DNA from 2 places in the Shewanella denitrificans OS217 genome. Region 2 is predicted to be linked to the other one. Evidence: predicted binding sites of a transcription regulator. Region 2 holds the regulator's gene; the other holds the start of a gene.
The links. Region 2 encodes MetJ, which represses methionine synthesis genes. Its sites were predicted from a motif close to TAGACGTCTAGACGTCTA; they were not measured.
Positions count from the first base shown of each region.

Region 1 (16,487 bases), 580 kb from region 2:
ATTATCGGTGTTCGAGAAAAATTTGGCCAAATGGGCCCCCTTTGGCGCGATGTCGTCTTGATGGAAAGACGCAGCAAACTGATTGGGTGATAAAGTCCAAGACATTGCTGAAATTAGGTTTTTTGTTCTTTTGTTTTTGTGTGTTTGGGATGTTGGATCTTAGGTGTTGTGGCGTTAATTGATTAGGGCGTTCAGTTTCGGAGCGGTTATGAAGCAAAAGTTGTATTTATTGCCAGGCACCATGTGCAACCACAGATTATGGACAAGGCTTCAGCCTCATTTGGACAGTGCGTTTGAGTTAATATACTTAGCGATTCCTCGAGACATGGATCTTGAGCAACTCGCCGCGCACTTCCATGACATCATTGGCGAGGATAAAATATGCCTCATCGGCTTTTCATTGGGCGGGTATATCGCCAGCTTGTTTGCCACCCGCTACCCAGAGCGTATTGCCAAGTTGTTTGTGATAGCCAATAGCCCGACAGCTTTAGCGGTTGCCGAGCTTGAACAGCGCAGTGCAATATTGAAGTTTGTGCAATCTCATGGTTATAAAGGCGCTAGCCGAAAAAAGATAGCAAACTTGTTCGATGACTCAATTCAGCAAGGGGAACTTATCGATTTGGTGCAGCAGATGGATGCTGAGTTAGGTGAAGCCGAGTTTATCAGTCAGTATCAACACACTTCCCACAGGGTCGATGTTATTCAAGCCTTGAGTGGGCTTAACTTTCCCATTCATTTTTATTGCAGTGACCAAGACCCCTTGGTCGATGTCGCGTGTTTGGATGAGTTAACGGCGCAAAGCCCACAGTTTTTAATGCACAAAACATTGGGCACAGGTCATATGTTGCCACTAGAAAAACCACAGCAGTTGGCCAAACACATACATGCCTGGGCAGCACTTGATTAGTACTGTAATTAGTACTGTAATTAGTACTGTAATTAGTACTGTAATTAGTACTGTAATTAGTACTGTAATTAGTATTGTGATTAGTATTGTGATTAGCACTGTGGGGTAGAATGGTAATTAGAGGTCTAAATGAAAAGATTCAACATTTAGTCGCCAAGAGCACTTCAGCAAAATCAGATGGCTAATAGGATTGGTATTATTAATAAATGTCCATAAAACAAGCTTAGGCTAATTAAATGCTAAAATAGCCATTTACGTTAATTTCAATTACTGCCTTTTAAGCTAAAGAGTGCCCATATGCCGTCGGAGATTATTATTTTAGGGATTTCCATCCTTATTGCTATTGGGATTTTACTTCATCACCCCTCTAAAACCTTAGGTTTACCCTCGTTACTTATTTTCATGGGGGTAGGTTTGGTTTTTGGCAATGGTGAGTTTGGTTTTGTGTATGACGACCTAAACGTCACCTCAATTATCGGGACTCTAGCGTTAAATACCATAGTGTTCGTGGGCGGGCTGAACACCCCAATGAAGCATATTCAATTTGCTTGGAAAGAAGGCGGCATGTTATCTACCGCAGGAGTGATTCTGACCACGGTGATTTTTGGCTTTATTTTGAATGCGTTACTCGATTTTAACTTGGTAACTTGCATGTTATTTGCAGCGGTAGTGTCATCCACAGATGCGGCGGCAGTATTTTCAATTTTAGAATCAAAAAAATTGAAATTAAAACATGGCACCAGCACTATTTTAGAATTTGAATCCGCCACAAACGATCCCATCGCCTTGCTGATGGTGGTCATGCTCACTGACTATATTATCAATAGCGCCAACGGTGCCCCCACGGCCTTATCTGTCATTTTTAGCCTTGGGCAGCAAATCGGCGTTGGTGTCATTATTGGTCTATTAATAGGTAAATTAGCCGTTTGGGCACTAAATCACATCAAACTGCCTGAATTTGGCCTTATTCCTGTGTTTATTTTGGCAAGCTTTGCCATCACAGTCTCCAGTACTGGGCTGTTAGGGGGCAATGAGCTTATCGCGGTTTATATTGCAGGGGTCATCATAGGCAATGATTTAAAGAAAGGCGCTGAAGTCAGTAAGCATTTCTTCAATGGCATATCTTGGTTAGCCCAATCGTTGATGTTTATTATTCTTGGTTTGCAAATGTTCCCGCAGCAATTATTGCCTGTATTTGCAGTCTCATTATTACCTGCCATCTTACTGATATTAGTGGCACGTCCGTTAGCGGTACAATTGTGCTATCTGCCGTTTAGGCAGGCCAATTGGCGCAAGCGGTTATTCGTATCTATGATAGGCCTTAAGGGCGCTACGCCAATTGTATTTGCACTAATTCCCGCCGCCGCAGGCGTTGAAGGCTCACGAGAAATGATCCACATGGTATTTTTCATCGTCCTTATCTCGGTCATTATCCAAGGCGCCGCTTTAGAGCCACTCGCCAATAAACTCAAGCTCAACATAATACCCAAGCTGCCAGAAGATTAAGCACCACGACTTAGGCTTACAGCCATGCTATTTACTCAAAAGGGGTATTTGGGGTTTAAAGCTGAGGTGTCCATGTTGCTCGCTTCGATGTCCTACCTTTAAACAATAAGTAGACAGTCACTTAGCGAAGCACGCTGGCTCACCTTATCAGCGTTTATGTTTCTGTTAGCAATAAGATTTGTTATGGATGTCACAGTTAATCATGGAGAGAACAATGGATAAATACCTAGTCACCAAAGAAGAAATTGAGCAATTTGAAGGGATATCAAAAACACATTTTTTGAATGAAAACGCAAAACGGACTAATAAATCTCTTGGTGATCTCACTGGTTTATCTGGATTTGGATTTCATATCATCGAAATTCAACCTAGCCATGAATCTACAGAATTTCATCGGCACTACCATGAAGACGAGTGCGTTTACATTCTTGAAGGTGTGGCTGAAGCTCAGATAGGAGAGGCAATATACTCAGTGAAAGCGGGTGATTTTATAGGGTATCGAGCAGGCGGAAAGGCTCATTCGCTTAAAAATACTGGCAATTCAATATTGAAATGTATAGTGGTGGGTCAGCGTCTTGATCATGATGTTGGTGATTATCCAAAGTTAAACAAACGCCTTTATCGTCAAAAAAACATGCCGTGGAATCTCGTCGACATTGACAATATTGAGGAGCCAAATGCCGGTAAAAAAACATGTTGATGATGGAGATACAAGAGGAAAAACTTAGTATTTAATGGTGTTAGCCATGTTTATGCTCTTTTCGCCAATAAACTCAACATAAAACCCAAGCAGTCAGAGGATTAAGCACTTTGTGTGGGCTTATACCATGGCATGTAGGCTTGCCACGGTTCACTTTATTAGTTTCCGTGTACCTTTTGCCACAATAGGTTGCTATTAACCAAGCTGATTGGGATGTTTGGAGTTTAATGCGATAGGTGTTAGTCATTGTAATTTGGTGATTAATGCAGTTTTGATGTGGATAATTCTAATAATCAGGCGTATGTTATTTGAACAGCAATGTGAGCAGTATGGCTCACTCATTAAATGACACAGCTAAATGGATGAGGTGCAAAATGGATTTTATTGAACGATTATTACAGCTTCAGAAAAAAATTACCCAAGTATCAAATAGTTTGTTAACAGAAGAAGCCACTAAGAATGCGCTTGTTATGCCATTTTTACACTCTGTTTTGGGCTATGACGTTTTTGACCCCAGTGAGGTTATTCCTGAATTTACTGCTGATACAGGCATAAAAAAGGGTGAGAAAGTTGATTATGCTCTAATGAAAGAAGGTGAGGTTCAAATTCTTATAGAGTGTAAAAAGTACGGTGAAAAACTCAGTAGTAAGCATGCTAGTCAGCTGTTCAGGTATTTTTCTGTTACTAACGCTAGGCTCGCAATATTAACGAATGGCTCGCTGTATCAATTTTTTACAGACTTAGATACACCAAATAAAATGGATGAGAAGCCATTTCTTACCTTGGACATTGAGGATATTGATGAGCATATCGTTAATGAAGTTAAAAAATTAACAAAGAGTTCATTTGATGTCGATTCTATCGTGGATGCGGCAGGTGAGCTTAAATATCTCAGCCAGATAAAAAAAGAACTTACGGCGCAATTTTCCCAACCAGAAGAAGAGTTCGTTAAATTTTTTGCTTCAAGGGTTTACGAAGGTGTACTTACTGCGAAGGTGAAAGCGCAGTTTCTTGAGATCACGACCAAAGCACTTAAACAGTTTTTAAACGATAGCATTAATGCCAGATTAAAATCAGCGATAGGGGATGATGCTAAAGCAGTAGAATCTCAACTAGTGCATGCTGAAACGGATGACAACTCAGATAAAGATAACAAGTCGAAAGTCATCACTACAGATGAAGAAACCGAAGGCTATAACATAATTAAAGCCATACTCCGCCAAAAAATTGCTGCACACAGAATCGTTGCTCGTGATACTCAGAGTTATTTTGGCGTATTGTTAGATGATAATAATCGCAAACCACTAACCCGTTTACATTTCAATGCTAAGCAGAAATATATTGGTATCTTTGACAACGATAAAAATGAAACTCGCCACCCAATAGAATCAATTGATGACATTTTCAATTTCAGTGAAAGCTTGTTAACGACAGCGTCATATTATTAGATTTATATTTCCTCAGGAAATAAGATGTTGGCTCCGCGATGAACAGTAATGACTAACACTGAATCGTACATTAGTTGGCAGTGTTAGTTACTGTAAAAAAATGGTGGCTGAAGGTATGGCATATAGGCTTGCCATGACACTTAGCTCATCGACACGCGGGCAGTTGATTTAAATCAGAGGCGTCCATGTAGCTCGCTTCGACGTCCATCTTTAAACAAGAATAATAACTATTAAAGTGCATATATTTCTTAAAATCAGTAACATACAGTGTAATTTGTAAAGCTTCGATCAAGCTGTTTAATCGTCGTAGGCCACTACAAAATAAACGGATAAGGAATTCAATGGAAACTGTTATTTTTTCTAAACATGGCACTCCACTGACTGAAGCAGAGGAAAACCATTACAGTGCTTTAAGACTAGAAAAGTTGGAACCAACTGAACTGGCTAGAGTAAGAACCAGGCTTTACTGCTCGGGTTGCTTCGAAAAAGCGGCTTATGTTGCACGATCATCTAACGGACGTGCACCTCATTGCAGAAGTGTCCACCAATTAATTGATGGGACTATTTGCCCAGAAAGAAGCCCTGAAAGTGTAAAGGTCAGCAGCGAAGGTTATGAATCTGTTCAAGAGCTAAAAAATGAAAATGATGTCTATGTAGTGGACTTTAACTTTGGGCAAGATGAAACGCAGGTAAACCCTATTAAGCCAAAGGGTGATGAAAATACCACAAAGAAGAAACGTGGTTCGTATCGTAAATTCGGTGAAGCTTCAGGTGAAGGTAAGAGCGAGTGGTCCAGACGTTTAAGTACACTTCTTAAAACATTAAAGGAAGATCCGAAATTTGCGCAAAGTAGTGCGCACATAAAAGTTTTAGGGGTACAAAAACCAATTCGAAATGTGTTTTACAATACAGATAAATTTAGCAGCTATATGGATAAGCTAATTCCAGGTAAGTTTCCAACTTTTTTTTGGGGTTCTATTTGGAATGCTCATGAAGGAGTCGATGGCACTGTTTGGTTGAACACTGGTGAAGATTGCTTAGACCTATCCATCAAGATCCCGAAAGATGTTTTTAGGGTTTTTAAAGCTAAATGTAAGCTTTCAAATGATGAACCATGCAAAGAGTTAAATGGTAGCTGGTTCTTGTTGTATGGCTGGTACAACAAAAGCTTAAAAACAGGTAAACCATATCTATCGCTTTTAGAGCCTCATCCAGAACTAATTACTATGCGATTTAGCTCTTAGGGATACTGAATGGACTCCCCTCTTTTTTCGGCATCAATGTGCCGTGAATAACCTATTCGAAAGACCTGAGTACACAATGGGATTATGTATATAGGTTGGATGACCTGAGTCTGTACTTTTGGACATATCATTAAGCTGTCCCCGGAACGGAGCAAACACCATTCATGATTGATTTCTACACTAGTTTAGAATCGAAGCTAATAGGCTTTGATGGGGGGAACATTCGCTCTCCGCTTTGGTTTTCCGGTTTGGAATGGGGATCATCTGATGAAAAGATCACGGCTAATATAACCAGACCTACGTATTCCATTGCGAACTTTGACGTTCCTTATTTATCAAAGGAATGGAAAGACGAGACCCCTCAATTTTTTAAATGGCAGTTTGATCAAAAAATTGCGAAGTTATTATGCCGGGTATTCGACTTTGAAGGTGGTTATAAGGAGTACATGCGCGAAAAATATTGTGAAGCAGATTCAAACGAGTTTAAAGTTAATTTATTCCCCCTTCCAGCACCGCAAATCGATAAATGGTCAGCTGAGCATATTGAGCTGACTAAAACACGGATTAAGTATCACTACCAAACATATTGCGCTCAATACAGGTTCAAGCTATTACATGCCTTAGTCAATGAGTTCAAACCAAAGGTTATCGTTTGTTTTGGCCGTGGTTATATGGAAGAGTTCAAACTCGCTTTTTGGGGGGAGGGCTCACCAGCATCTCTCACAGAAACAGAATTCAAGATTGGCGAGCGAAACATCATATCAGTGCTTAGTTCAAATCATGCTACGAAGTTAATTGTAGCGCCATTTTTAGGACGAAACTTGACGGCGAATAGTGATTTGGACGAGATTGCAGACATTGTTAAAAATATCATTCTATCTGATTCGATGGGGTTTCAATTCTCAACATGTCTGTAGTGTAATAGTGCGTTTGGTGTAAGACGACAACTAGAAAGGCAACTTAGCTTCAATAAGAATACGCCTCATAGGTCATTATTTAATCAGGGCCTTCTATCATCAAGGACAAGCCATACTGGTACTCGCTACGCTCGCATCCTTGACAATACAAGGCCTGAAGAAGATTGGTTTAATATGAGGTGTATGGATCAACCTGCGAAGTTCACAATCTATAGAGCTCAAATAATAGACGCCATAATTGACGCGATATACTTTGACTTAATTCATATCTTACAATTAGTATGGAGTGTCATTCCTATCGCTATGGCGGTGATTGGCAACATGATTCAGGATCACATGGAATGTTACCATCATGGATAAAGGAGATTATATTGTGAGTAAAATTATCGTTGAAATTGTGAAAAGTCCAGAAAATGATCATGGCTGCTGGGGAATTCAGGTAAGTAACGAAGGTGGAGATTTGTTTTTTGATACTGGTTATATTTATGAAGGGCAAGGTGCAGCAGATAGAGCATTTTGTAAATTGTTAAATAACTTACCTCACCAAGAGTCCTAATTTTGTTTAGTTAAATATGTCTGTGAGTGAACATAGGCTGATTGGGGTGGCAGCGGGAGGTTCAATTCCTCTGGTGTCAGTTTTCCTCGTAGCCCTCGTAATCCTTGTGTGTATCAGAAGTTTCAGTCTATCAGTGCAAACTATCAACCAAGTGGAGGAACCGCCTATGAATAAAATGAAAACAACAGCAACATTTTCAATCCTAGAAACAATCTGGGCTATTGGGGTGAGCTGCACGGCAGGGTCCCTGTCACCCTATGTTCACTTAAAAGCATACAATTACTTTTTGAAGTATTAACTACTTTAGGGACAATACATGTCATCCATAAGAAGTTTGCTAAATGAAGCTATTGGGAAACTAAATCAAAATAGTCATGCTCATCTTGTAGACTGTACATTGCAAGCTTCGATTATGAGTGATAACGAGCAATGTTGGTGCTTAAGTGGCCGTTTATACAAAGACTGTCATAAAGAGCGTAACCTAAAACGAGAGCTCAGTGAGCATGAAGTCAGAAATAAAGTAAGCGCTATTTTTGACCAAAATAAATATTGCTGTGCTGAATTTGATAAAGAAAACTGTGTATTTGAGATCAGTAAGGCACATACAATTCAAAAGGGTAAGGTACTTTCTAGTTTTGCTGAAAATGGTCATGTGGGGACGTTCTACCGAAATCTAAACGGTATAGATAATCCCACTAGATTAAAAGCTGGCATTGAGAAAAAAGCATCAATCTTTTTGGGTTTTTGTAAGTATCATGATACTGAATTGTTCAAATGTATTGAGCTAAATGGTTTTTCTAAAACAAAAGAAAATTGTTGGGCTAGCTCATATCGCGCAGTTTGTCATGAGTACTACCAAAAGAAAGCCGCTATTGATGCTACCGATTGGCAGAGAAAGTACTTGGACAGTGGACTAGATGTGTATCATCAAGTTTTTCTTCAAGAGAGACTGTACATTCACCAAGTTAACATTGAGAAGGGGTTCAGTGACATAGCTCTAATCAAAGTTGCTTACGAGGATATCAAAGTCAATAGTCAAATTGATGAAATTATTTCTTATGTTCTTGAGTTTGATGCACCGCTTACAATCGCAGTATGTGCAAGCATTTCTCCATATTTTGACCTTAATGGAATAAAAATCCAAAATATAGGTTATGCAAATGAAAAATTTCAGCATTTCTCTATTTCTACCGTGACATTAAACGGTAATGCGGCTTACGTAGTAAGTCACCTCAAAAAACATGACACTATCGGGAATTACTTAAAAGAGGTGTTATCCATGCCTCTTGCTTACATAAATAATTGGTTAACAACCTGTATATTTGCGTACACTGAAAACAACTATTTTCGTTTATCTTGGTGGGATTCATTAGATGAAAACACGAGGATGGATATATATAATTTGTTTTTGTCTGAAAATTACACGAAGACTTTAGATTACAATGACTTAGTTAGTCGATCTATATCTAGCTCTCTTGTCTCAATTGAACGGGTTTAACAATGTTTAAATTTTAAAGATACTTTCTCTAATCAAAATCCCTCACATTAAAGTTATGCATCTAATGTACTTATGTCAAAAAACGAGTTACTTACTTTTTCGTTAAGCTAAAGCGCTTTTCTGCTGATACGACGAGTGAGCTCTAAAAGTTTAACCGTGCGGTAATCTCCCCATTGTTAAATTCTGTTAAATGGCTGCCTTTAAGTTTCTGGAGCTGACAGGTACCTCTGAGTTTAAGAGGTGAACCATGGTGATTTGCGAGACGACCGTCTGAGACAGGACGTCGAAGCGAGCTACATGGAAGTATTCACGCGTGTCGGCAAGTGAACACCCTGGCAAGCCTGTACTGGAATTATTTAGATAAATGCTATTTAGTCTTTAAGGCACGCTTAAATTTAGTGAGTGACAAATATCTATATTAGCGATTATCACCCATTTTATTTTGCTCTTTTGGCCGATTTCAAAGATCAAACTCAGGTTCAATCCCTACTCGGGCTCACCTTTTACTCAGGATCATAGTCTAGCACTGGTGCTAACCAGCGTTCGGTTTCTGTGACGCTCATACCCTTACGGGCTGCGTAGTCTTCCACTTGATCGCGACCTATGTTGGTGACGCCGAAGTAGCGGGATTTGGGGTGGGCGAAGTACCAACCGGACACCGCTGCAGTGGGGAACATGGCGTAGCTTTCGGTGATATTGAGCCCTATCGTTTCATCGGGTTTGAGCAGCTCCCATAACAAGCCTTTTTCAGTGTGATCAGGACATGCCGGGTAGCCGGGTGCGGGGCGTATGCCCTTGTATTTCTCGCGAATTAACGCTTCGTTATCTAAGGTTTCATCGGCTGCGTAACCCCAGAATTCTTTACGCACCCGCTCGTGCATTCTTTCTGCAAAGGCTTCTGCTAATCTGTCAGCCAAGCACTTAAGCATGATGGCGCTGTAGTCATCGTGATTGGCCTCAAAGCGGGCCACATGCTCATCAATACCGTGACCTGCGGTGACCGCAAACCCGCCCATGTAATCGGCAACCCCAGAGTCTTTTGGCGCGACAAAATCGGCGAGGCAAAAGTTATCATTGCCCACACGCTCAAGCTGCATCCGTAGATGATGGGTGGTCATGATAGGCTGGCTTCGGTCTTCATCAGTGCCGTCACACGCGTATAGCTCGATATCATCAAAGTTCACTGTATTGGCGGGAAACAGCCCAATGACCGCCTTGGCGGTGAGCCACTTCTCACTGATGATTTGTTCTAGCATGGCTTTGCCATCCTCAAACAGCTTTTGGGCTTCAACGCCGACGATTTTGTCGTTTAAAATTTCAGGATAACGGCCATGGAGCTCCCAACTTCTGAAAAACGGTGTCCAATCGATACGCTCAACTAAATCGCTTAACGGATAATCTTCAAACACTTGGCGGCCCAGTATTTTAGGCTTAACCGGGGTGTAATCTTGCCAGTCGTGTTGGCAGCGGTTTTCCCGCGCTTTAGCAAGGCTTGTGATGGTTTTACGCTTAGTTTGCGATAAACGCTTTTCGCGCATCTCTTGGTATTCCACATAGGTGGCATCGATAGTGTCTTGCCGAGTTTGATTGCCAATCAGCTTTGCCACCATGGGCACAGCGCGGGAGGCATCGGCAATATAAATGGCGCCAGGGGGATAATGCGGGGCGATTTTCACTGCGGTATGAATTTTTGAGCAAGTGGCGCCGCCTATGATAACCGGCAGGCTTAAGCCCTCGCGAATTAAGGTTTTTACGTTGTGCACCATTTCATCCAAGCTTGGGGTGATAAGCCCAGACATGCCGATGATGTCGACCTTTTCAGCCCGTGCTACCTCGATGATTTTCTCAATGGAGACCATGACCCCAAGGTCTATAACCTCATAACCGTTACAGGCCAATACCACGCCGACAATATTCTTGCCTATGTCGTGCACATCGCCTTTTACCGTCACCATCAAGATTTTGCCGTTGGACTGACCCTCAACCTTTTCAAGCTCAATATAGGGGTTTAAGTAGGCCACGGCTTTTTTCATTACCCGTGCGGACTTGACCACTTGCGGCAGGAACATCTTGCCCGAGCCAAATAAGTCGCCCACCACATTCATGCCATTCATCAAGGGGCCTTCGATGACGTCCAGTGGCCGCACGGACTCAAGGCGTGCAGCTTCTGTGTCCTCATCGATAAATTCTGTGATGCCTTTCACTAAGGCATAAGATAAGCGCTCTGCCACCGGCAAACTGCGCCAGGCTGAGTCCTCTTTTTTGACCTCTTGACTGCCATCGCCGCGAAACTGCTCGGCGATTTCTAATAATTGCTCTGTGTTACTGGAGTCCGCCACTGGGCAAGGTAAGTTGCGCACCACGTTTTCGACCCTGAGTTTAAGCTCTGGGTCGATATCATCATAAATCGCCAATTGACCGGCGTTAACTATGCCCATGTCCATGCCCGCTTGAATGGCGTGGTATAAAAACACGGCGTGTATGGCTTCGCGCACCGGATTATTGCCACGAAATGAGAAGGACACGTTGGAGACGCCGCCGGAAATCATCGCATGGGGTAGGTTCGCCTTAATGTCTTTGATGGACTCGATAAAGTCCACCGCGTAGTTATCGTGTTCATCGATGCCGGTGGCGATGGCGAAAATATTAGGGTCAAAAATAATGTCTTCGGGAGGGAAGCCCACCACATCCACCAAGAGGCGATAGGCGCGGGTGCAAATCTCGGTTTTACGCTTGCGGGTGTCTGCCTGACCGTCTTCATCAAACGCCATCACGATAGCGGCGGCGCCATAGCGCTTCACTAAGGTGGCCTGTTTGATAAAGGCAGCTTCGCCTTCTTTCATGGAAATGGAGTTGACTATGGCCTTGCCTTGCACGCACTTAAGCCCGGCTTCTATGACCTCCCATTTGGAGGAGTCAATCATGATGGGCACCCGTGAGATATCGGGCTCAGAGGCAATTAAGTTTAAAAACTGACTCATGGCCGCCACGCCATCTAGCATGCCTTCATCCATGTTGACGTCGATGATCTGGGCGCCGTTTTCCACTTGCTCACGCACCACATCTAAGGCTTCTTCGAATTTCTCTTCTTTAATTAAGCGCAAAAACTTGGCAGAGCCTGTCACATTGGCGCGCTCGCCCACGTTCACGAATAAGGAGTTACTGTCTATGGTCAAGGGCTCAAGGCCAGATAAGCGGCAGGCGATGGCAATATCAGGCAAGGCTCTGGCATCGAATTTATCTACCGCCTCTGCGATAGCGCGAATGTGAGCTGGAGTACTGCCGCAGCAACCGCCAACGATATTCACCAGCCCTTCTTCGGCCCATTGAGCGAGAATTTCAGCCATTTCCGCTGGGGTTTCATCATAGCCGCCAAACTCATTGGGCAGGCCAGCGTTAGGGTGAACTGAAATATAGGTTTCTGAAATTCTTGCTAACTCTTCGACATAAGGGCGCAGCTCTTTTGGCCCTAGGGCGCAATTAAGGCCGATGGAAATGGGCTTAATGTGACGCAGTGAGTTATAAAAGGCCTCTGTGGTTTGCCCTGTGAGAGTACGGCCCGAGGCATCCGTTATCGTGCCAGACACCATCACAGGTAAGCGCTCACCTAAAACATCGAAGGCTTTTTCGATGGCAAACAGCGCCGCCTTGGCGTTTAAGGTATCGAATATGGTTTCCACCATGATGATGTCGGCGCCGCCTTGGATTAAGGCTAAGCTGGACTCAAGATAGGCCTTAACGAGTTGATCGAAACTCACATTGCGAAAGCTTGGGTCGTTCACATCTGGGCTGATGGAGCAAGTGCGGTTGGTGGGCCCAAGGACCCCAGCAACATAACGGCGAATGCCAGTTTGCGTGCTAATTTCATCGGCAGCTTCCCGTGCAAGGCGGGCGCCCACTTGGTTGATTTCAGCCGCCAATGCCTGCATGTCATAGTCGGCCATGGCGATAGTGGTGGCGTTAAAGGTGTTGGTTTCTATGATGTCACTGCCAGCGAGCAGGTAATCTAGGTGAATTTGTTTGATGATTTGCGGCTGACTCAACACCAATAAGTCATTGTTACCTTTGACATCGCAGTGCCAATCCTTAAAGCGCTGGCCGCGATAATCTGCTTCTTCCAGCTTGTAGTCTTGGATCATGGTACCCATGGCGCCATCCAGCATCACTATGCGCTGTGCTAATAATTCAGTGAGTTGGACTAAGGTAGTGCTGTGTGCTGCTGTGGCCATGGATTGTTTACCTTTTACTGCATAAAATAAGTGACGCGATAACGACGAAAATCTAGCAACTTTCTACTGTTCAATTCCATCTGCTGTTTTTGGTATCTGCTTTTCTTGTTCGGGTTCAGCAGGACACACAGGATTGAGATTGAACTAGTTTTGGGTGTTTAAACGTCTAGATGGCTATAATAGTCAGATTTTAACACCGAGAGCAAGCACAAACTGTAATATTGGCATGCTTTAGGTTTGTGCCCGTTTAATATTAGTTGAAGGGATAAGTTTTAAGTCATCTTTATTAATGACTTGCATGGCATATAACGTACACTTAGGCCCAAGAGTGTTATGGCTCACTGATGAACAGAATGCAGGATTAATGATAGTGCGGTTAATAAAGAGCGCGGTTAAATCAGTGAGGTTAATAATCAGTGCGGTTAATAAAGAGCTCGGTTAAATAAAAGAGCGCGGTTCAAAAACACGGTTAACAAAAGGGGCCAGAGAAAGCCAAATGAATCATGGCGAAGTATTAGCTGAGAATAGCCAAACTGGCTTATTGAAAGATAAGGTCTTAAGGGTATCCGATCTCAGTTGGCAGGCAGGGCACAAGCAGGTGCTGGATAAACTGAGTTTCAACTTAGAGGCAGGCACCATGCTGGGGCTCATAGGCCCCAATGGCGCAGGGAAATCCAGCTTATTACGCTGCCTTTATCGGTTTATTAAGGCAAGTGATGGCCAAATTGAGCTGTTTGGCCGTGATCTCGGCCAGTATTCCTCTCGCGAGCTTGCCAAGTTGATTGCCGTGGTGCAGCAAGAAGCCCAAGGCTCGGCTGAGTTTGCCATGAGCACAGTGCAGGTTGTAAGCCTTGGGCTCACGCCCCACAAAGGCTTGTTTGATGGCTTAACTTCTGAGGATAAACAGCGGGTAGATCAAGCCTTAGCTAAGGTCGGGCTTGAGACGCAGGCAGAGCAAGCCTTTAGCCAATTGTCAGGGGGGGAGAAGCAGCGCGCCTTGATAGCCAGAGCCATAGTGCAGCAGCCCAAACTGCTTATCTTGGATGAACCCACCAATCATTTAGACATACGTTATCAAATTCAAATTCTTGAACTAGTCAAAAGCTTAGGTATAAGCGTCATGGCCTCCATCCATGATTTAAATCTTGCCAGCGCCCTGTGCGACAAACTGCTGCTTATTCATCAAGGCCGCTTGGTGGCTCAAGGTCGTCCTGATGAGGTGCTGACTCCCGCGCGCATAAGTGAAGTGTTTGGGGTCTGCTGCGATATTCGCCCTCATCCTCAGCATGGTCAGCCTTTGATCAGTTACTTTTATGGCTACAATGCCAGTGCTCATGCCTTATCCACTGCGACGGCCCATCTAATCGGTGCGGAAAGGGCTGCGAAAAGAGCTGGTGGTTTTGATGGAGCAGAGCAATGATGACTCAGAGCTGGCCTAAATTAATCTTACGCTTGCTCACATGCTTGCTGGCATTCTTGTTGGTAATAGTCAGCCCGCTATTTGCCGCAAGTTTCGGCGCCGCCGATATTAGCCTCAGTCAAGTGATTGCCGCTTTAGCCCACAGCCTGTTTGGCCTTGGAGAGGTGAGCCCGTTAATCGAGCGTATCGTGATGGATCTGCGCTTTCCGCGCATCTTGTTAGCGATAGTGGCTGGGGCAGGGTTATCCCTTGCGGGCAGTGTGCTGCAAACCGTGACCCGTAATCCTTTGGCAGATCCTTATTTATTTGGCATAAGCTCAGGGGCGGCCTTTGGCGCAGTAGTGGTGATGAGCCTGATGGGGACTTCCTTTATGATGGCGGGCGGCAGCTTTTTGAGTTGGAGCCATCTTTCTTTGTCTGTTGGGGCCTTTATTGGTGCGAGTCTGTCTATTCTTTTAGTGCTAAGCCTGTCAGGTTTTGGCAGGGGCAATCAAGTAGAGCGCATGTTGCTCTCTGGGGTGGCGACCTCCTTTATGTTTGGCGCCTTGACCAGTTTGGTGCTGTATTTTTCAAGTCCGCAGGCAGCGGCCTCAGTGCTGTTTTGGAGCCTTGGCAGCTTTACCAAAGCAACATGGAGCGCGCTTATCTTGCCAAGTGCCGTGGTGCTGCTGTGCGGTTTGGTGTTTGTTGGCCTTAAACGTCAACTGCTGGCCTTATTGGCCGGAGATGAAACCGCCCATACTTTAGGGGTGAATGTGGTCAAATTGCGCCTTGGCGTCTTGCTGCTATGCTCACTACTCACGGCGACCTTAGTCGCCAGCTGTGGCGGCATAGGCTTTGTGGGCTTGATGGTGCCGCATTTGGTACGTTTGTTATTGCCCCGCAGTCAAAGCCTTGGCTTAATCGCCTTAGTTGGCGGGCTATTTATGTTGTGGGTGGACGTGTTTGCTCGCTGTATTCTGGCAAACCAAGAGTTGCCCGTAGGCATTATTACCGCCGCTATTGGCAGTGTGTTTTTCTTGGTGGTTTTGCGTGGGCGCCGCTGAGTTAAAGCCAAGACTATCGTTTTCAGTTATTACAGCAAGCGCGGCTAATTACTAGGGCTGATATTAGTAAAAGTAATGGAAAAAACCTTAAATTGTTGAGTAATTAGGCGGTTTTACTTGTAAAATACAGCCGCCTAGCAAGACATGAACAACTAAAAACTAACTCATACTTGTCGAATGCTTAACTTATTGTTTAACTTTTTTGTTTAACTAAGGAACATCTTGAATGTCGAATGAATATAACTGGCTAAGACAGTTGAATTTATTTTTTGTTGCCACAGGTTTTTTTACTCGACTTCCCACGCCTTCTTGGGTCATCGCGGATGATAATGAGCTTAAAAAATCCAGCCGTTACTTTGGACTCGTCGGGCTCTTGATTGGTCTTATTTGTGCGCTTGTGTATTGGTTCACCCAACAATGGCTGCCTACCAGTGTCGCAGTGCTCTTAGCCATGGTGGCTGGGGTATTGGTCACTGGCGGTTTCCACGAAGATGGCTTAGCCGATACCGCTGATGGTTTCCTTGGTGGCAAGACGTTTGAAGATAAACTTCGAATAATGAAAGACAACCACCTTGGCAGCTATGGTGCCATAGTGTTGGCGTTGATTTTATTGCTCAGGTGGCAACTGCTGGTGGAATTGGCGTTATTTAGTCCTTGGGCGGCGATTACTGGTTTTATTGTGGCTCACACTTTGAGCCGAGTGTTGGCGGCAAGCCTGATTTTTAGCGTGAAATACGTCACCGATCTTGAACTTGAAGAAGGTAAGCGATTAAGCCATGACCAATCATTGAATGATCTATTTATTCTGCTGGCCAGTGGTATTTTTGTGCTGTTTTGGCTCAATGGCTTAGCGGCCTTCGTATTGTTTATTTCCTTGTGGGCGCTGCGTTTCTGTCTGTGCAAATATTTTAGAAGTCAGATTGGTGGTTACACTGGAGATACCTTAGATGCGGCCCAGCAAGTGAGTGAAATCATGTGTTACTTGATTATTCTTGCCGTTGGCTTAAGTGCCTAAG
Region 1 covers NC_007954.1:1,270,904-1,287,390, forward strand. Annotated here, with positions in the region: gene SDEN_RS05765 (GNAT family N-acetyltransferase) at 1-90, shown strand, start outside; gene SDEN_RS05770 (alpha/beta fold hydrolase) at 209-907, shown strand; gene SDEN_RS05775 (potassium/proton antiporter) at 1,205-2,413, shown strand; gene SDEN_RS05780 (cupin domain-containing protein) at 2,628-3,113, shown strand; gene SDEN_RS05785 (type I restriction endonuclease) at 3,488-4,561, shown strand; gene SDEN_RS05790 (hypothetical protein) at 4,903-5,805, shown strand; gene SDEN_RS05795 (hypothetical protein) at 5,970-6,722, shown strand; gene SDEN_RS05800 (hypothetical protein) at 7,075-7,278, shown strand; gene SDEN_RS05805 (SEC-C metal-binding domain-containing protein) at 7,595-8,776, shown strand; gene metH (methionine synthase) at 9,280-13,005, opposite strand; gene SDEN_RS05815 (ABC transporter ATP-binding protein) at 13,502-14,425, shown strand; gene SDEN_RS05820 (FecCD family ABC transporter permease) at 14,422-15,471, shown strand; gene SDEN_RS05825 (adenosylcobinamide-GDP ribazoletransferase) at 15,698-16,486, shown strand.
Region 1: the regulator MetJ is predicted to act here: its motif matches at 13,165-13,182, upstream of metH (methionine synthase).

Region 2 (16,487 bases):
GCTCATTAAAAACCCTATCAATCCTGATATTGAATTATGGATTGGGGCAATAGAACGCATTCAAGCCGCAGGTATTACTGAAATTGCAGGAATTCATAGGGGGTTTTCTACTGTGGAAAAATTTATGTATAGAAACCCGCCAATCTGGGAAATCCCAATCGAGTTAAAAAATAGATTGCCGGACTTGCCTATTATTTGCGACCCAAGTCATATTAGCGGGAATCGTGAATTTATTAAATTGATATCAGAATTAGCTATTGGATATGGCTTTAATGGATTAATGATAGAGTCTCACATAGACCCAGATAATGCATGGTCAGATGCAAAACAACAAATAACGCCTAAAGAGTTGGAAATTATTATTTCACAAATATTATCCTTTAATAAAAAAGGAAGTAAGCTATTTGATAAAAAAGTCATTAAAGAACATCTGGCTTTCAATAATGAGATAAATAAAGAATATCTCTTAGAATAATTTAATGATTAAAAGTGGTGAATGCCTCTCTATACAGGCTTCACCTCCAGCTGGATGGTTAACTTGAAACTAGCCTAACGATTAATCCACGTCGAAGGCCGTTTAAATGAAGATATCTACTTATGTGCCATAATCACTTTGATTTAGATCCCAGCCATAAATGGTTACGAGAACTGATCACCAACAATGTAATGAACGCTCAAAAACTAAGATATCAGAGTAATAGTATGTTGTACTCTGAATTTAAGAGTAAAAAATACGCCAGTGAATTAACACTGGCGTAAAATAATTAAGTGCAATTTACTGACTGCTCCAGCCTAGAAAGAGTAAGTCACTGATACCCCAAACGCGCGGGGCTCTATAATAGCGGCATAACCTTGAGGATAACTGCGATTCGCAGGCTCATTTACGGTAAGTGCTTGTTCATCAAAAAGGTTATTAACAAACCCACTCACTCGCCATTGATCGTTTTGATAATCAAGATTCAAACGTGACACCACATAATCTCCGGCAACGCGCTCAGTGGTGTTATTAATATCAGCGTAATACTCGCCCACATAATTCCCGGACAAACCTAAGGTCAATTCATCGTTAACCCAATATTTAAGGCCAATATTAGCCGTAATTTTAGGGGCTGAATTTAACTCGTTACCTATAATGTCACCATAGCTTGGGGAGGCAGCTTTTATCTCACTTTTTAGCAAACCTAACCCAGAGTTTAGCTGCCAATCGTCATTGAGCATAACCCCCGCTTCAAGCTCAAGCCCGTAAGTAACAGCTTCATCTATATTAGTGATTTTACGTTCATTATTGGAGGCTTGATAGCCATCAAAATTATTGTAAAACACGTTACTGCTAATATTGATATTACCGTCATCAAAGCTGCTACGAGAGCTTAGCTCAAAGGTGTCTACCGTTTCTTTTTCATAGTAATAATAGGCATTGTCAGCAAACGAGAGCGCCCCGCCACCTGCGTTATAGCCACTTCTAGCGCTCACTGCTAGCGTAGTATCCTGATTTAACGCATATTGTAATACCAGTTTAGGTAAAGCTATGTTGTGGTCATCATCTAGCTTATCAGCCACTACCCTTCCTCGGGTGCTCATAGCAAAGTTACGAATTTGCTGCTCTTTCTCTACCCGACCACCAGCAATAATTTTCCATTGCTCTGTTAAGGCGTAGCTCACTTCACCATAAATAGAATGCGAGCTACTGCTGTCGTCACCCACATAAGTTACGCCACCAGAGCTGCTAAAATCCTGTTCACGCTTATAATAAGATAAACCAACAAAACCATTAAATTCAGGGTTTTGCAATCCAAAATTAAACTTACCGTCTAAGGTGTAGCTCTTATCTTGCATTATGACCTGCTGCTCAGCTGCAGCTACGGATTCATAGCCCTCAAAACCCCAATCATAATCGATATAAGCCGCTAGCAAATCAAAAGAGTAATCATCATTTAGGCGGTAATCTATTTTGACAGAATGAGTATTAGATTCTGTTTCAATGTAGCGCTGAAATAGCGGCTTGTATGCCCAAGGATTATCACCAGAGAAATAGTTTCTCCCTGTATCCCCTTTCTCATCGTTATAGGTAAAACTATAGAGCAGAGTAAAGTTATCAGCGCCTGTGGGTTGCCACAATAGCTTGCCTCGCCAACGACGACTAATTAACTCATTGAGATCAAAATGGGCAGGGTTACCAGCGTAAACCTCACCTTTGTTAAAGGTGTTACCGGTTAAGTTTTGCCCAGAAATTCTAAAGGCAAGTTGGTCTTCAAAAATGGGACCAGACAACATGACTGCACTGTCGATGTAATCTTGCTGATTGCGATACCCCCCTCGCACAGCGCCATTCCAATCAAAAGTAGGATCTTTGGTTTTTACAAATATGGTGCCACCTATGCTATTGCGGCCATTGATAGTAGATTGCGGGCCGCGAAACACTTCTACCTGCTCAATATCCCAAAGCCCACTATCACCGGTCATATCGGCCACAAACGGCTCGGCCACCCCATCAACTAAGGTTGAAACCCTCGCCTTAGCACCACCAGTAAATGAGTTAAATCCAGTGGCTGAACCATTACCAGAGATACCGCGAATATCAGGTACTGAACCCGTTAAGGTCACTAGGTTCGGCACTTCAGATAAGGCATTTGATACAGATAAGTATTGGCCACTGGCAAGTTTGTCTTCATCAATAACTGAAACCGAAGAAGTCGTATCCTTCAAGCTACGCTCGGTCTTCTCCCCTACGACTTTAATCACTTCAATCGATCTCATCGGCTGCGCATCTACGGCGGCATTTACAGGAGACATTATTGGAGTGCAAAGTATTGCTGCGACTAAAAGTTTCTTTTTAAACATTTTCTGTTCCATGATATACCTCAAAATTCTCTCGGTGATAGCTAGGCCTGACTATTTTAAGCCCCACAAGCTACATCAAACGCAATTGCAAATCACTCTCATTTACAATATTATATTTGCCGTTCGATACTCAAACATAAGGAAATTGAGTCGTCATGTTTCAACTTGCTGCAATAGCCTTAAATATTTTGGGTTCTGTACTGATATACCTCAGTAGCAGACATCAAAAGATGATTAAACAGCGACTCACAAAGGGATTTCTAATCTTAGGTTGCCTGTTAATTCTTCTCTCCCTATGGCCGCTTTTAACGGCTCTGCATCCGCCATCGGCACTGTTTATTTGGCTACTGATAAGCTTCACTAACTTGATTTCTATTCCCTTTCTTAGCCTATTAAAAAACTCGGAACGTCCCCAATGATCCAGGCCTATCGCAATCAAAAAATCCAACCTCATTGGTGGTCAAAAACTATTATTTCCTTGATTTTAGGCTTAAGCCTTGCCTATGCCTTAATCGGGATATTTGCCTGGCAAGGCCCAGGAGGAATAGATGCACCGGTGAAAGTGCAATTTAATATGTGGATGCTGTGCTTGCTCTGGCTAATGATTTTGTCATTCAGCTTTATGTTCAAAACTCGATGGAGTGCTTTGTGCTATCTAGGCGGGGCAAATCTAGTGGCTTATTTAGGTTACTTAGTGGCGAGGCTATTATCATGAAAATTCGCTCTGACATACTTCGTACCTATCAAAGCATACACACTTGGACGGGCATCCTCTCTGGATTAGTGCTCTTTATTGGCTTTTACGCTGGGGCATTATCATTATTTAAACCACAAATTACCCAGTGGGCCACCCCAGTTCATCAGCATTTAGCTGCCATCCCGCAGGCTAAATTAGACAATTTAATCTCCCAAGCTTTTAAAGAATATCCTAAAACTCAGCAGGGATTTATTGTTGATCTTAGCGGGGACACCTCACCCTTAAGTTGGTATACACAAGGTGGAGGACGCGGGATCCGCTTAGATGATATCCGCAGTCACGCAAGCCTTGATGATAATGATAAAATTATTAGCCAGACTCATGCTCAGAATGAATTAGGCAGCTTAATCGATCAGCTACATCGCACCGCTGGGATCCTGGGTGAGGTTGACCATTTCGAGGTTGGGGTGCTGATCTTGGGCCTTGCAGCAGGTTTGTATTTTTTAGCCTTAGTGTCAGGCGTTATTTTTTTACTGCCCACATTGACGAAAAACTTGTTCGCCTTAAGAAAAAATAAAGGAGCTAGCCGTTTCTGGCTGGATAGCCATAATCTCATCGGCGTTATCAGTCTCCCATTTCATTTGATTATTGCTTGGACTGTTGTGGTATTTGCCTTTCATGATTTTGCCTATGGCGGGCTTGGGCTTATTTATGGTGATAAGCCATTATTTGAACGGCCGCAAAGAAGCGCTATGATCTATAAAATAAGTGACTTGCCTTCTATCCAGACTTATATCAATAAAGTGGCTGAAATCACTGATGGCTATGACATCAAATCTTTAACCTTTTCTAATCTGTCTTCACCGGGTCCTGCGCTGGCCATTAATATCACCAGCGACACTCAAGTTATGCGCTCTGGTTATAGCGATGTGATTTATATGCATCCTTATACCTTGGAGGTGCAATTTAGCACCGCAAGCTTAGAAAATGGGCCGATTTACGACCCAATAGTAACCAGTTTCTTTGCGCTGCACTTTGGAAATTATGCCGGTAATTTTGGCCGCTTGGTGTATTTTATACTTGGGCTACTTGGGGCCTTTTTATTTTACAGTGGCAATTTACTTTGGCTAGAAAAGCGTAGACAAAAACAGTCCATTCAGAGCCGCGCTAACCGCTTCATGGGGGCATTAACCATAGGGGTATGCTTGGGCTCTATGCTAGGGGTAGCTTGCAGTTTTTTAATCACTAAATGGCTCTATTTAGTCGCCGAGCAAGTTAACACTTATTATATGATGTGCTACTACAGCATCTTTTTTAGCGCCCTTGGTTACAGCTTTATTAGGGGTACCGCCAGCGCTGCAATTCATTTACTTTATGCACTATTCTTAAGCTGCCTGTTAATTCCTACTACCAGTTTATTGGCCGTATTATTGCCAAGCCTATTTTCTGAAGGCATTAGAGCACCATCATCCTATCTTATTGACGTGTTTGCAGCTTTGTTTGCTATTGCTTTCTACCTAGGGGCTAAAAAAGTGCAACAGCGCGCCTATTATGGAGAGCCAAACAGTATTTGGGCTATCTCAACGGCTCACAGCTCAAGCTTAGAAAAAACACCAGAATCAAGATTAGAGTCAAATCCTGCAAGTCAGCAGTCTTAAAAAAATTAAAATAGTCTAAAAAGAAAGCGCACCCTAAGGTGCGCTGGTTTGTAATGAAACTTATCAAACTGTTATGTCCTCCTAAAGTAAGTTAATAATGAATGTAGACTATGTCTTACTGTCTTACTGTCTTACTGTCTTACTGTCTTACTGTCTTACTGTCTTACTGTCTTACACTAACAGGCTTTCATAACACCTTTCTTGCGAGCAGTTTATCGATCAAACTGTGTTGCTGGGACATCTATGGCTTTGGCCATGTTGAACTCTGCATATAGCTGAGTAAAGGTTTAACTATGTTTTCAAACGCTATTATCAATCTAACTTGCTTAACTCCTTATACCGGTTTAAGTACTATTGGATAAAGGGTTTGCTGTGTACTTTCGTAATCGCCTATACCTCCTCACTAGGGTTAAACAACTGAACCTATAGCATTTAGATTTTCACTTGCACTTTTTACTTGCACTTTCAACTTGCACTTTAAGTATTACCACGATGAGAGATGAGTTGCTCGCGAGCACTGTGGCCTCGTCCAGAATCAAATCAACTTGAACAACCCATTGGCCTTAGCGTACAAGGTTAAGCGTTCAACAATAAAAATTCACCAAGGCACATAATTCAGCATAGCACTCACAAACAAATATGCCGCATTTTCTGTATAAATTTTACGGTATTTATCACGCCGTTTAGTTACATTTTGATATCACTCAGATTTATACCATTTGATGCCTCGCACCATGAGTAGATAATGAATTACCTGTGGTAGTACAGATGCCTAAAAAGTAAAAAACCAGCAATTAATGCTGGTTTTTTGTTGGCGAAAAAAAGTCTTTTACGGCGTATTGCTAGCTTGTGCTTTGGCGGCTTCATCCGCGATTGCTTGATGCTGTTTCTTACGTTCTACCCAAAAATCAGCATTTTCAATCCCCATGGCTTCAGGGTCGAAGACGGGATCTAAGCCTTGGGCTTTTTGCGCTTCATAATCTTTAAGGCAAGCAAAGGCTTTATTATGCAGAAGTAAAATGGCGACTATGTTAAGCCACGCCATCAGGCCGACACCTATGTCACCTAAACCCCATGCAAGATCGGCGGTTTTGACAGTGCCGTACACAGTGGCCGCAATTAAGGCAAACTTAAGCAGTAAGGTTAACCAAGGGCGGTGCACCTGACGATTAATATAAGCAATATTGGTTTCGGCAATATAGTAGTAAGCAATGATGGTGGTAAAGGCAAAGAAGAATAAGGCTATCGCCACAAACATATTGCCAAAACCTGGCATCATGCTTTCCATCGCAGTCTGCACGTAACCAGGTCCTGCGGCTATTCCGGCAATACCGGTAAATATCGCCTCACCTTCTGGCCCCTGAACATTATAAAGCCCCGTAATCAACAACATAAAACCCGTTGCAGAACACACAAACAAGGTATCGATATACACAGAGAACGCCTGTACTAGGCCTTGCTTGGCGGGATGACTCACGGCTGCTGCAGAAGAGGCGTGAGGCGCTGTACCTTGACCTGCTTCGTTAGAATATATACCGCGCTTAACCCCCCACATAATAGCCAGACCTAAGATGGCGCCAAAACCTGCTTCTAAACCAAAGGCACTCTTAACCACCAAGATAATGACATCAGGAAGCTGTTCTATATGCATGCCTATGATAACGCAGGCCACTATGATGTAACCCAGCGCCATAAAAGGCACTACCGCACTGGCAAAATGGGCGATACGCTTAACACCACCAAAAATAATAAAGCCAAGCAATAAGGCTATTAGAGCCGCTGTCACTGCCGGGCTTAAATCAAAGGCCGTTTCTAATGCTGAGCCGATTGAATTGGCTTGCACACCTGGAAGTAAAATACCGCAGGCAAAAATGGTCGCCACCGCAAAAATCCATGCGTACCATTTCATCCCTAAGCCCTTTTCAATATAAAACGCTGGGCCGCCGCGAAACTCACCATCAATTTTTTCTTTATAGATTTGACCTAACGTCGATTCCACAAACGCTGAACTGGCGCCAAAGAAGGCCACCATCCACATCCAAAACAAGGCACCAGGGCCGCCGAAAGTAATGGCTGTCGCCACCCCGGCTATGTTACCCGTACCGACACGGCCAGCCAAAGTCATGGCTAGGGCTTGAAATGAAGAAACACCCGCTGCGTTACTCTTGCCATCAAATATCAAGCGCACCATCTCAGGCACGTGACGTAACTGCACAAAACGGCTACGAATTGTGAAATATAACCCCACCCCTAAACAGAGGAAAATCAATGCAGGGCTCCAAATCACCCCATTAATAGTGCTCACCAGTTGATCCATAGCTAATAACTCCTATTTTTATTGTTTTAACCAAGCATTTATTAGCACGACCAGCATTCTAGGACTCAATAGCAGAGTAGAAACTAAGGTTAAGCGCCTCAATGACACTGCAAGATAGCAAGCTAGGGGGTAACTTAAAAGTTAAAAGTGTTTAGCTTAGGTTATCAATAGGTGTTTTTTTATAGAGACGCTGAAAAAATACCCAAAAAAAACACCAGCCACTGAGTGTACTGATGTTTGTTCTAATCTTATGAGTCTCACTCGTTACATGACACTCACATCCTGTTATATCGGCGCAATTGGCCGAGATGCAAACATACTCAAGGATTTACTCTTGCAGTAAATCCTTACAGATCTGCACCAGATCCGATTGAATCGCAGCGGCGGTGACTTCTCGGCCTGCACCAGGCCCACGTATGATCAGTGGGTTACCTTGGTAAAAAGCACTACGAATAACAAACACATTGTCACCAGGAGTCAGATTGGCATAAGGATGATGACTGTCGACCCACTTAAGCCCGACTTCAGCTTGCAGTTTGCCATCGACTCGGTCCAATGAAGCCACGTAGCGCAGCACCTTGTTTTGCTCGGCAGCACTTAAATATTGCTGCAAAATATCACTGTCTAGAGAGCGAATTTGAGCTAAAAAGTCATCCAGCGGTAAATCCACTAGTTCGCTTGGCACTAAAGAATGCAGTTTAATATCATCAAGTTCGATACCAAGGCCGATTTCACGGGCAAGAATAAGCAACTTGCGCTGCATATCACGGCCAGATAAATCATCCCTAGGATCGGGCTCCGTCAGGCCTAAAGACTTGGCTTCAAGTACCAATTCAGAGAATGATTTTTTACCGTCAAAATTTTCAAATAACCAGCATAGGGTGCCTGAAAAAATACCGCCAACCGCCTCTATGGTGTCACCACTATTGCGTAAATCATTGAGGGCATGTTGAATAGGTAAACCCGCGCCGCAACTGGCGTTATAGCGCCAGAACAGTCTGCGATTACTCAGTTGCTGCTTTAATTCTTTATAGAAGGGTAAAGGTCCCGAACCCGCAAGCTTGTTAGCACTGACCACATGAATACCTCGAGCGAATAACTCTGGGTATTGCAAGGTTAAACTGGCGCTGGCGCTGATGTCTAATGCCACTATTTCATCACAATCTAACTTATCTAGGCGCTCAAACAGCTGCTCGTATTGCCACTGACACGCCTTTTCCGCAAAGATCTGCTGCCAATGGTTAAGATCAATCCCTTGCTCGGCGATCAAGGCTTTTTTCGAACTAACAATGCCCACCAGCTCGACACTGGCTTCTAATTCATTGTTAAGGGCATGATTGGCACGGCGAAATAAATCCACCCAGGCCTCACCTATGTTACCCACGCCAAGTAATAACACCCCGATCCGCATCTTGGGACCGGCGCAGCGGCGATGAACTTTCTGGGTTAACAGATTCACTTGTGCCCGAGGCACTAAGGTCACTAAGCTTAAATTGTCTTGATAAATGGGCTTAGCATCACGGCTTAACAACCTGGCAAAACTGCGTCTAAAATGCTCAGCATCGGCACTCACTAGGGCGACTAGGCCTAAGTCCAGATTAAGCTGCAGCTCAGTAATGCCAAATGTCGGCGCCTGCTTGCTTAGCAGTGCATTTACTTGCTTTTGATTTTCCAGCATAAAGGCCAGTTCGTGCTTATCTGCGCCATATTCCCAGTGGGCCAAAGGCGTAAGACCCGCCGAAGTCAACGCCGCCAATACAGACTCAAACTGCGACTGAGGCTGTGGCTTAGATTGAGAGTCTGACTCTATCTTGTTATGGGTCTCAAGCTTAAAACTAAACAGCACCACTTGCGACAAGCTGGTCACCACAGGTGCGCTGGCCGATGAGCTTTGGGGAGCAATCAAGGTGAAATCTGTGTGTGAAGCGTAACTTGAACGCACCGCTAGACTCACTTGAGTATTGAATAACGGCTGCAAGGTGCGTGAATGCAGGGCAGGAGATCCAAGGCGAGCTAATCTATCCGCCTCAGCCAACGACATGCTTTTTAATAATTTGGCATCGTTAATTTTATTAGGGTCGGCATTGAATATGCCTTCTACGTCGGTCCAAATGGTCACTCGGCCAATGTCGGCAAGGCTGGCTATCAAGGTGGCGCTAAAGTCTGAACCATTGCGGCCCAGTAATAAGGTGTCGCCCTGAGCATTGGCGCAAATAAACCCTGTGATCACGAGACGTTCGTTAGTACGTTCAGCAAGTAAGGTCTGGATTTTGGCTTTCGATTCTTCTACTCGAATTTTGGGTACCGCGCCTTCATCGGCCACCAGAATGGAACAGGCATCCACATGACTTGCGGCCACGCCCGATTCTCGCAGTAATGCTGCCATCAAGCGCGCCGACCAACGCTCACCAAAGCTAACTACATGGCTGATTTGGTATTCGTTACGCTGTTCAAGGGACAGCAAACTCGCCAACTGAGCTTTATCGTTAGATAAGCGCTCGCGCAGATCCCGCGCCTGCTCGTTTGATAACAGCTGTTCTATGAGTGCCTGCTGAAAACTTATCAGCACCTGTAACTCTTCTTGCCATAGCTGGCCTGTATCGCGCAGATCCAATAATTTATATAAGAAGTTAGTGCTCTTCCCTGCAGCAGACACCACGACCAAGTCATCGCTGTGACCATGGGTCAACAGAATATGAGCGACACGGCGATAGCAGTCAGCATCAGCAAGACTCGAACCACCAAACTTATGTAAATGACTACGCGCCATTCCTAACTCCTTAAACAACGACTTTCAGTGTTGCAACAGCGGCTAAGGCTGCTTCAATATCGGCGACAAGATCAACGCCATCTTCGATGCCGACAGATAATCTCAATAATGTGTCACTAATGCCAGCCTCATCACGGGCCTTGGCCGTCATGGCTCTGTGGGTCATGGTGGCTGGCACGGCAACCAGACTCTCCACCCCCCCTAAGCTCTCGGCAAGACTAAATAATTTAAGCTCACTTAAGAAGGCCACGAGTGCTGCTTCTCCACCATTAAGCTCAAAACTTACCATGCCACCAAAACCTTGTTGCTGTTTTAATGCAATTTCGTGACCTGGGTGGGCTGTTAAACCTGGGTAATATACCTTATTCACCACTGGACTGTTAATTAAGGACTCAATAATTAGTTGGGTATTTTCCTGATGTTGGCGCATTCGTACACTTAATGTTCTAAGTCCACGTAAGGTCAGGTAACTATCAAACGCGCTACCGGTTAAACCTAAGGTATTTGCCCACCAATCGAGTCGCTCGCCAATGTCGGCATCTTTAGCCACCACGGCGCCGCCAACAACATCGCTATGACCATTAATGTATTTAGTGGTGGAGTGCACCACTATGTCAGCCCCTAGGGTTAATGGCTGTTGCAATGCAGGGGAAAGAAAGGTGTTATCCACCACCACTTTAGCGCCCACTTGATGACTCAGTTGGCAAATTGCGCTGATATCCACCACCCTAAGCAGTGGATTCGACGGAGTTTCTAGCCAAACATATTTAGGCTTAAGCTGCAGAGCGTCTGCCAATGCATTAGCGTCATTTTGATCGATAACCACGAGCTTAAAACTGCCCTTAGCTGCCAAGTGAGTAAACAATCGGTAGCTGCCGCCATAGCAATCATGGGGGATGACTAACACATCTTCAGGGGCTAACAAACTGGTGACTAAGGTGATGGCCGCCATACCAGTACAAGTGACAACTGCACTATGACCTTGCTCTAACTTTGCCAGCGCCTCTGCCAATAAGTTACGCGTTGGGTTGCCCGAGCGGCTATAGTCAAACTCTCTGGGCTGTTGATGCCCTTCAAAGCTGTAATTGGTCGACAAATAAATCGGTGGCACCACAGATCCATGCTGAGTATCCGACTCTATGCCGTGACGAACGGCCAAGGTGGCTAATTTATGCTGACTCATGTGGACTCCATCAATTTGCAGTGTAGATGTCTAGATGGCTAAATCTACGCGTAAGTCTAGGCCTGGTCAAGCACTTTAGCCATCTAAACGTCCAAAAGTAAAGAAATCTATTTGCAATCAACAACAAATAGTAGCAATAATTTGACTGTGGCCTGTAAGGGGTTAAAATCTGCACCGAATTTCAAGTTAAGGGTGAGTTAATGACTGAGTGGAATGGCGAATATATTAGCCCATACGCCGAGCATGGCAAAAAGAACGAGCAAGTAAAAAAAGTGACTGTGTCTATTCCGTTAAAAGTACTCAAAGTACTGACAGATGAACGCACTCGTCGCCAGGTGGGTAACCTAAGACACGCAACCAACAGTGAACTCCTCTGTGAAGCCTTCTTGCATGCCTATACTGGGCAACCTCTTCCCAATGATGAGGATCTATCAAAAGATCAAATTGACGGTATACCCAGTGAAGCCAAGAAAATGATGGAAGCTATGGGCTTAGAGTGGGAAGAGTTAGAATAAACCCGCTTAAGCAAAGTCATACCTAGCAAGTAACACAGGGTTAGTTGGCTAACAATGCGCTAACCCAAATTTTCGGCAAGTTTACTTTAGGCCTTCTCCTTGATCATCGATCCCCTGAGCCTTGCCCTAGCGGCGATTATTATCTTCTTTGCCGCCATCACTCAAAGTCTAATTGGCTTTGGTTTAGCCGTCGTAGCCAGTCCGCTACTTTATCTTGTTGAGCCTGATCTGGTACCTGCACCCGTTATCATGATGGGCTTTGCCATCTCTGTGCTCACCTTGATCCGCGAGCGCGGCCATTTAGAATTTAATGGCCTGCAATATGCGTTACTTGGACGTATTCCCGGGGGCTTTCTTGGGGCAAGTTTATTGATCTTAGCGCCACAAGCCGTCTTAGGCTTAGTGATCGCCGCCATTGTGGCTATTGCCGTGATTTTGAGTGTGTTTAAATTCAGCGTGCCAGTGAATCGCACCAGTTTATTTATTGCGGGGATTATTTCGGGTATTTTTGGCAATATCGCTGCCATCGGTGGGCCGCCAATGGCCATTTTACTCTCAGGAAAAGATGCCAGTCAGTTTCGCGCCGCCTTGTCCGCGTTTTTTATCTTCAGTTCCCTTATCGCGTTAATTATTTTGGCCGTCACAGGTTTATTGAGCTGGCGTCATCTATGGCTTGCCTGCATGCTGCTGCCGTCTGTGGTGTTCGGATTTCTTGTGGCGGGAAGATTAGTGGGCAGAGTTGATAAACAAAAGACTCGCAGCGCGACATTAATCCTCTGTAGCCTTAGCGCCTTGGTGCTGACAGTACAATCTGTGCTGACGCTAGTTAACTAAGACAAAATCACTGACATCACGGCCTATTGCGGTTAAAAATGGTATGAGGTTTTTAACAGCGCCCCTTTACTGGTATCACTGCCCAGCAAACCAATAAATTGCACACTAAAACTGCGATTAAGATCCAACTTAGTCGCAAGGGCAAACACATCTTGAGCGTTATCAGCCATACCTTGGTGAAAGTTTAATGAAAAGGTCAGCCAATCCATCGGCCTGTATTCCCCGCCTACATTTAGCTCACCGACCTTGAAGTAGGAGTAATCCTGCATTTGATTAGCCTGCTCAAACATTTGCGGTGAGTCCGCATAGAAGGGTTGATTAATATTAGCCCCTAATGACAAGGCAAAGTCATCGAATTCATAACTTAGGGTCCATCGAGACTCGGATTGATAGCCCGCACCATCCAGAAAGTTAACAGCTAACGGGGTTAATACATCATGAGTTAATGGGGGGCGACTCAAGATAAGCCCTGTGCCTTGCGCCTGACTATGACTATCACCATGACTCCCCCCAAGGTTAAAAAAATAGCCCTCAGAAGCCACAGGCATATTGACTATAGAGAGTTTAAAACCATAGAGGGATTGATTGATTAAGGTGGCGGCTTCCAGAGGGGCGCAGCTCCCAGACAGAGGAGAGAAACTGAGAAAAACTAGGCTCAAGATAGCGCTTTTTTGAGTGAAGTTCATCTGGGTTCCTTAAGCTCGACGGGGGACGTCAATTAAAGATAGCAGCAAATAAAAGTTTGCAGCAGAGAATCATAAGAAGATAGTGAAAAACTAATTAAAACATTGATTTTAAAATATTTTAAAAATAAAAAATTCTATCCATTCATTTTCTCTCCCCATTTTTTACACTAGGCTGGAAAACATTTTTAGGCTGAGGATAATCAGTAAGCAAGCAAATAGCTTTTTAAGCAAGCCTACCGGCAGTTTATGGGCGAGCACAACCCCATAGGGAGCGCTGAAATAACTGCCAAATGCCACACAAACCGCCGCCGGAACCGAAATAAAACCTAAACTCATATCAAGGCTCTGAGCCGCCACTTGCCACCAGCCATCTCCCATTACAGCGCGGGTTTGAGCGCCTATGTCATAAATACCCATTTCTTGTGCTGCCTCAGCAGATGTCAGCCCATTAACCCAGTAGCCTAGGCTCGCCGCTATGGCTATGGGTAAGCCTATGGCCGCCGAAGTGCCGATGGCATGCTTAATGTTTATGCCTCTATTGCTCAAGTAAGGCACAGTTAAGGAACCGCCACCGATAGACACTAAGGCCGAAATCGCGCCTATGCCTAGCCCAGCTAGCCCCATACTGCTTGGGGTGAGTCTTTTACTGTCGTGAACTTGCCCTGAACTCGTTTGCCTTAACATCTTGATAGCCACACTCAGCATAAACACAGAGAAAATACCAGCCAACACTTGGGTACTTAGCGCGGTTGCAATAAAGGTTGCTGCAAAGGTGCCCAGTATTATCCAAGGGGCCATAGAGTTAACTATCGGCCACTGCACTGTGCCTTTGGCATTATGTGCTCGCATGCTGGCAAAAGAGGTCACCAAGATACAGGCCATTGAAGTGGCGATGGCATAATGCATCACTAAATGACTTTGCATACCTTGGGCTAGAAAAATGCTCACAAAGGCCGGGACTAAGACTCCGCCACCGCCAATGCCAAAGAGCCCAGCCATAACGCCCACTGCGCCGCCCAATATAAGATAAATTCCTAACCATTCCATAATTACACTCTGTCCTATAGACGTGCTTGTTAATGATAGGCATTATCCTAACTGAACTTTAGCGCGTCTTAATATCGACCAATTGCCACAAAATATCGACTTTATGCCAAAACTTGCTTCAATCGCTCCTTCCATGGAATCGACTCGGCCGTTATTACAGCCCATCACTGTCGTTAATCGGCAGCTGCAAGCCCATTGCCATGTCATGTCCCATAGCCATCTTTGGGGCCAGTTCGTCTATGCCAGCCAAGGGGTGCTCGCAGTCAACACGCCCGCCGCCAGATATTTAGTCACGCCGGAACAAGGGGTGTGGGTGAATTCCAACATCAGCCACAGCGTGACTGCCATTACTGAGGTGAGGTTAACCAGTTTCTACCTTGACGAGTCCCAATGCCAAGCCTTGCCCGAGCAATCTTGCGTACTCAATGTGGCGCCGTTTTTACACGCCTTAATACAAGAAGCGCGCCTTATACCCAGCGACTTTGATTGGCAGGGCCCTCGAGGAAGGTTGCTAAGATTAATCAGAGACTGGCTCAGTGAGGCGAAAAATGCCCCCTTTCATTTGCCCTATTCCAGCCACCCCAAACTAATGCAGCTCTTTGGTGAACTGCAAAACAACCCCGCCAATCAGGACAACATTGCCACTTGGGGCCAGCGTCTGGGGGCATCATCACGCACCCTATCCCGCTTAATAAAGGCCGAAACAGGCTTAAGCTATCGCCATTGGCGTCAACGTCTCAATCTGCAATTGTCATTAAGCTTGCTTGCTCAAGGTCATAGCATCAATCATATCGCCGACAGCCTAGGGTACGCTTCACCTTCGGCCTTCATTCACATGTTTAAGCAGCAAACCGGTGACTCACCAGCCCGCTATCGTAAATAATCCCCTTAATGCTATCCTTACCGTAAATTTACCTTTGTGATAAAAAAGTTAAGTCACAACTAGCGCTGTGACTAATACTGCTTCCTAGCGACTTTTTAACTATTAAGAATTTAACATTGGACATAACATTAAATTAATTCAATGCCACCCACCCATAAACGCTAACAATTCTCATTACCGTATAGTATATTCCTTTCGCTTTAAGACTTATTACTCTTCAAGTATTAAAACAGAGTCAATAAACCTAGGAATTACATATGTTAAACTCAAAAAATCGCTTCAGACTAACCAGCGTCGCCATGGCCATTACCATGAGTTTTACCGCCACAGTTGTGGCTGCAGAAGCGAAGAAAATAGAATCGACACCCGAAGTGATAGTGGTTAGCGGTAGCGTATTGGGTAACTCAGAAGTTGCCGACTTAAAAACCTACACAGGTAACCGCTCCATCATCACCTCAGATCAAATAGAGCGCACCGGCGTACACTCCATAGATAGCGCATTGCAACAAGTACCCGGCCTTAAAATTAAAGATGAAACCGGCACCGGCATTTTGCCGAATATTTCGGTGCGAGGATTAGACAGTAGTCGCAGTGGTTATGCTCAAGTGCTGTTGGACGGTATCCCCATGACACTCGCCCCTTATGGGCACACGGGCCAATCTTTATTTCCTGCAACCCTCTTTATGATAGATAGGATTGACGTGGCTCGCGGCGGCGCATCGGTGCAATATGGCCCGAATAATGTCGGCGGCGTGATTAACCTGATTTCAAAGCCTATCCCTGATGATTGGGAAACCCATTTGCATGAACGCATGACCTTCTTTGGTGAAGGCCAAACCCTGTTTGATACCAATATCAGCACAGGCGGCGCGGTGAATGATGATTTCGCCCTGCGCTTAGATGGCAATATCACTAAAGGCGAGTCTTTTCGTGAGCACTCAGACACAGACATCAAAAATCTGCTGTTAAAAACCGTCTGGAATATCGATGAGCGCAATAGCCTAGATACCAGTTTGCAATATTATGATGCTTTCTCTGAGTTGCCAGGCGCGCTGC
Region 2 covers NC_007954.1:695,857-712,343, reverse strand. Annotated here, with positions in the region: gene SDEN_RS03255 (phospho-2-dehydro-3-deoxyheptonate aldolase) at 1-475, shown strand, start outside; gene SDEN_RS03250 (TonB-dependent receptor) at 793-2,853, opposite strand; gene SDEN_RS03240 (hypothetical protein) at 3,257-3,556, shown strand; gene SDEN_RS03235 (PepSY-associated TM helix domain-containing protein) at 3,553-5,196, shown strand; gene SDEN_RS03230 (alanine/glycine:cation symporter family protein) at 6,026-7,513, opposite strand; gene SDEN_RS03225 (bifunctional aspartate kinase/homoserine dehydrogenase II) at 7,842-10,283, opposite strand; gene metB (cystathionine gamma-synthase) at 10,294-11,466, opposite strand; gene metJ (met regulon transcriptional regulator MetJ) at 11,667-11,981, shown strand; gene SDEN_RS03210 (sulfite exporter TauE/SafE family protein) at 12,084-12,815, shown strand; gene SDEN_RS03205 (hypothetical protein) at 12,848-13,501, opposite strand; gene SDEN_RS03200 (sulfite exporter TauE/SafE family protein) at 13,664-14,548, opposite strand; gene SDEN_RS03195 (AraC family transcriptional regulator) at 14,682-15,431, shown strand; gene SDEN_RS03190 (TonB-dependent receptor family protein) at 15,689-16,487, shown strand, end outside.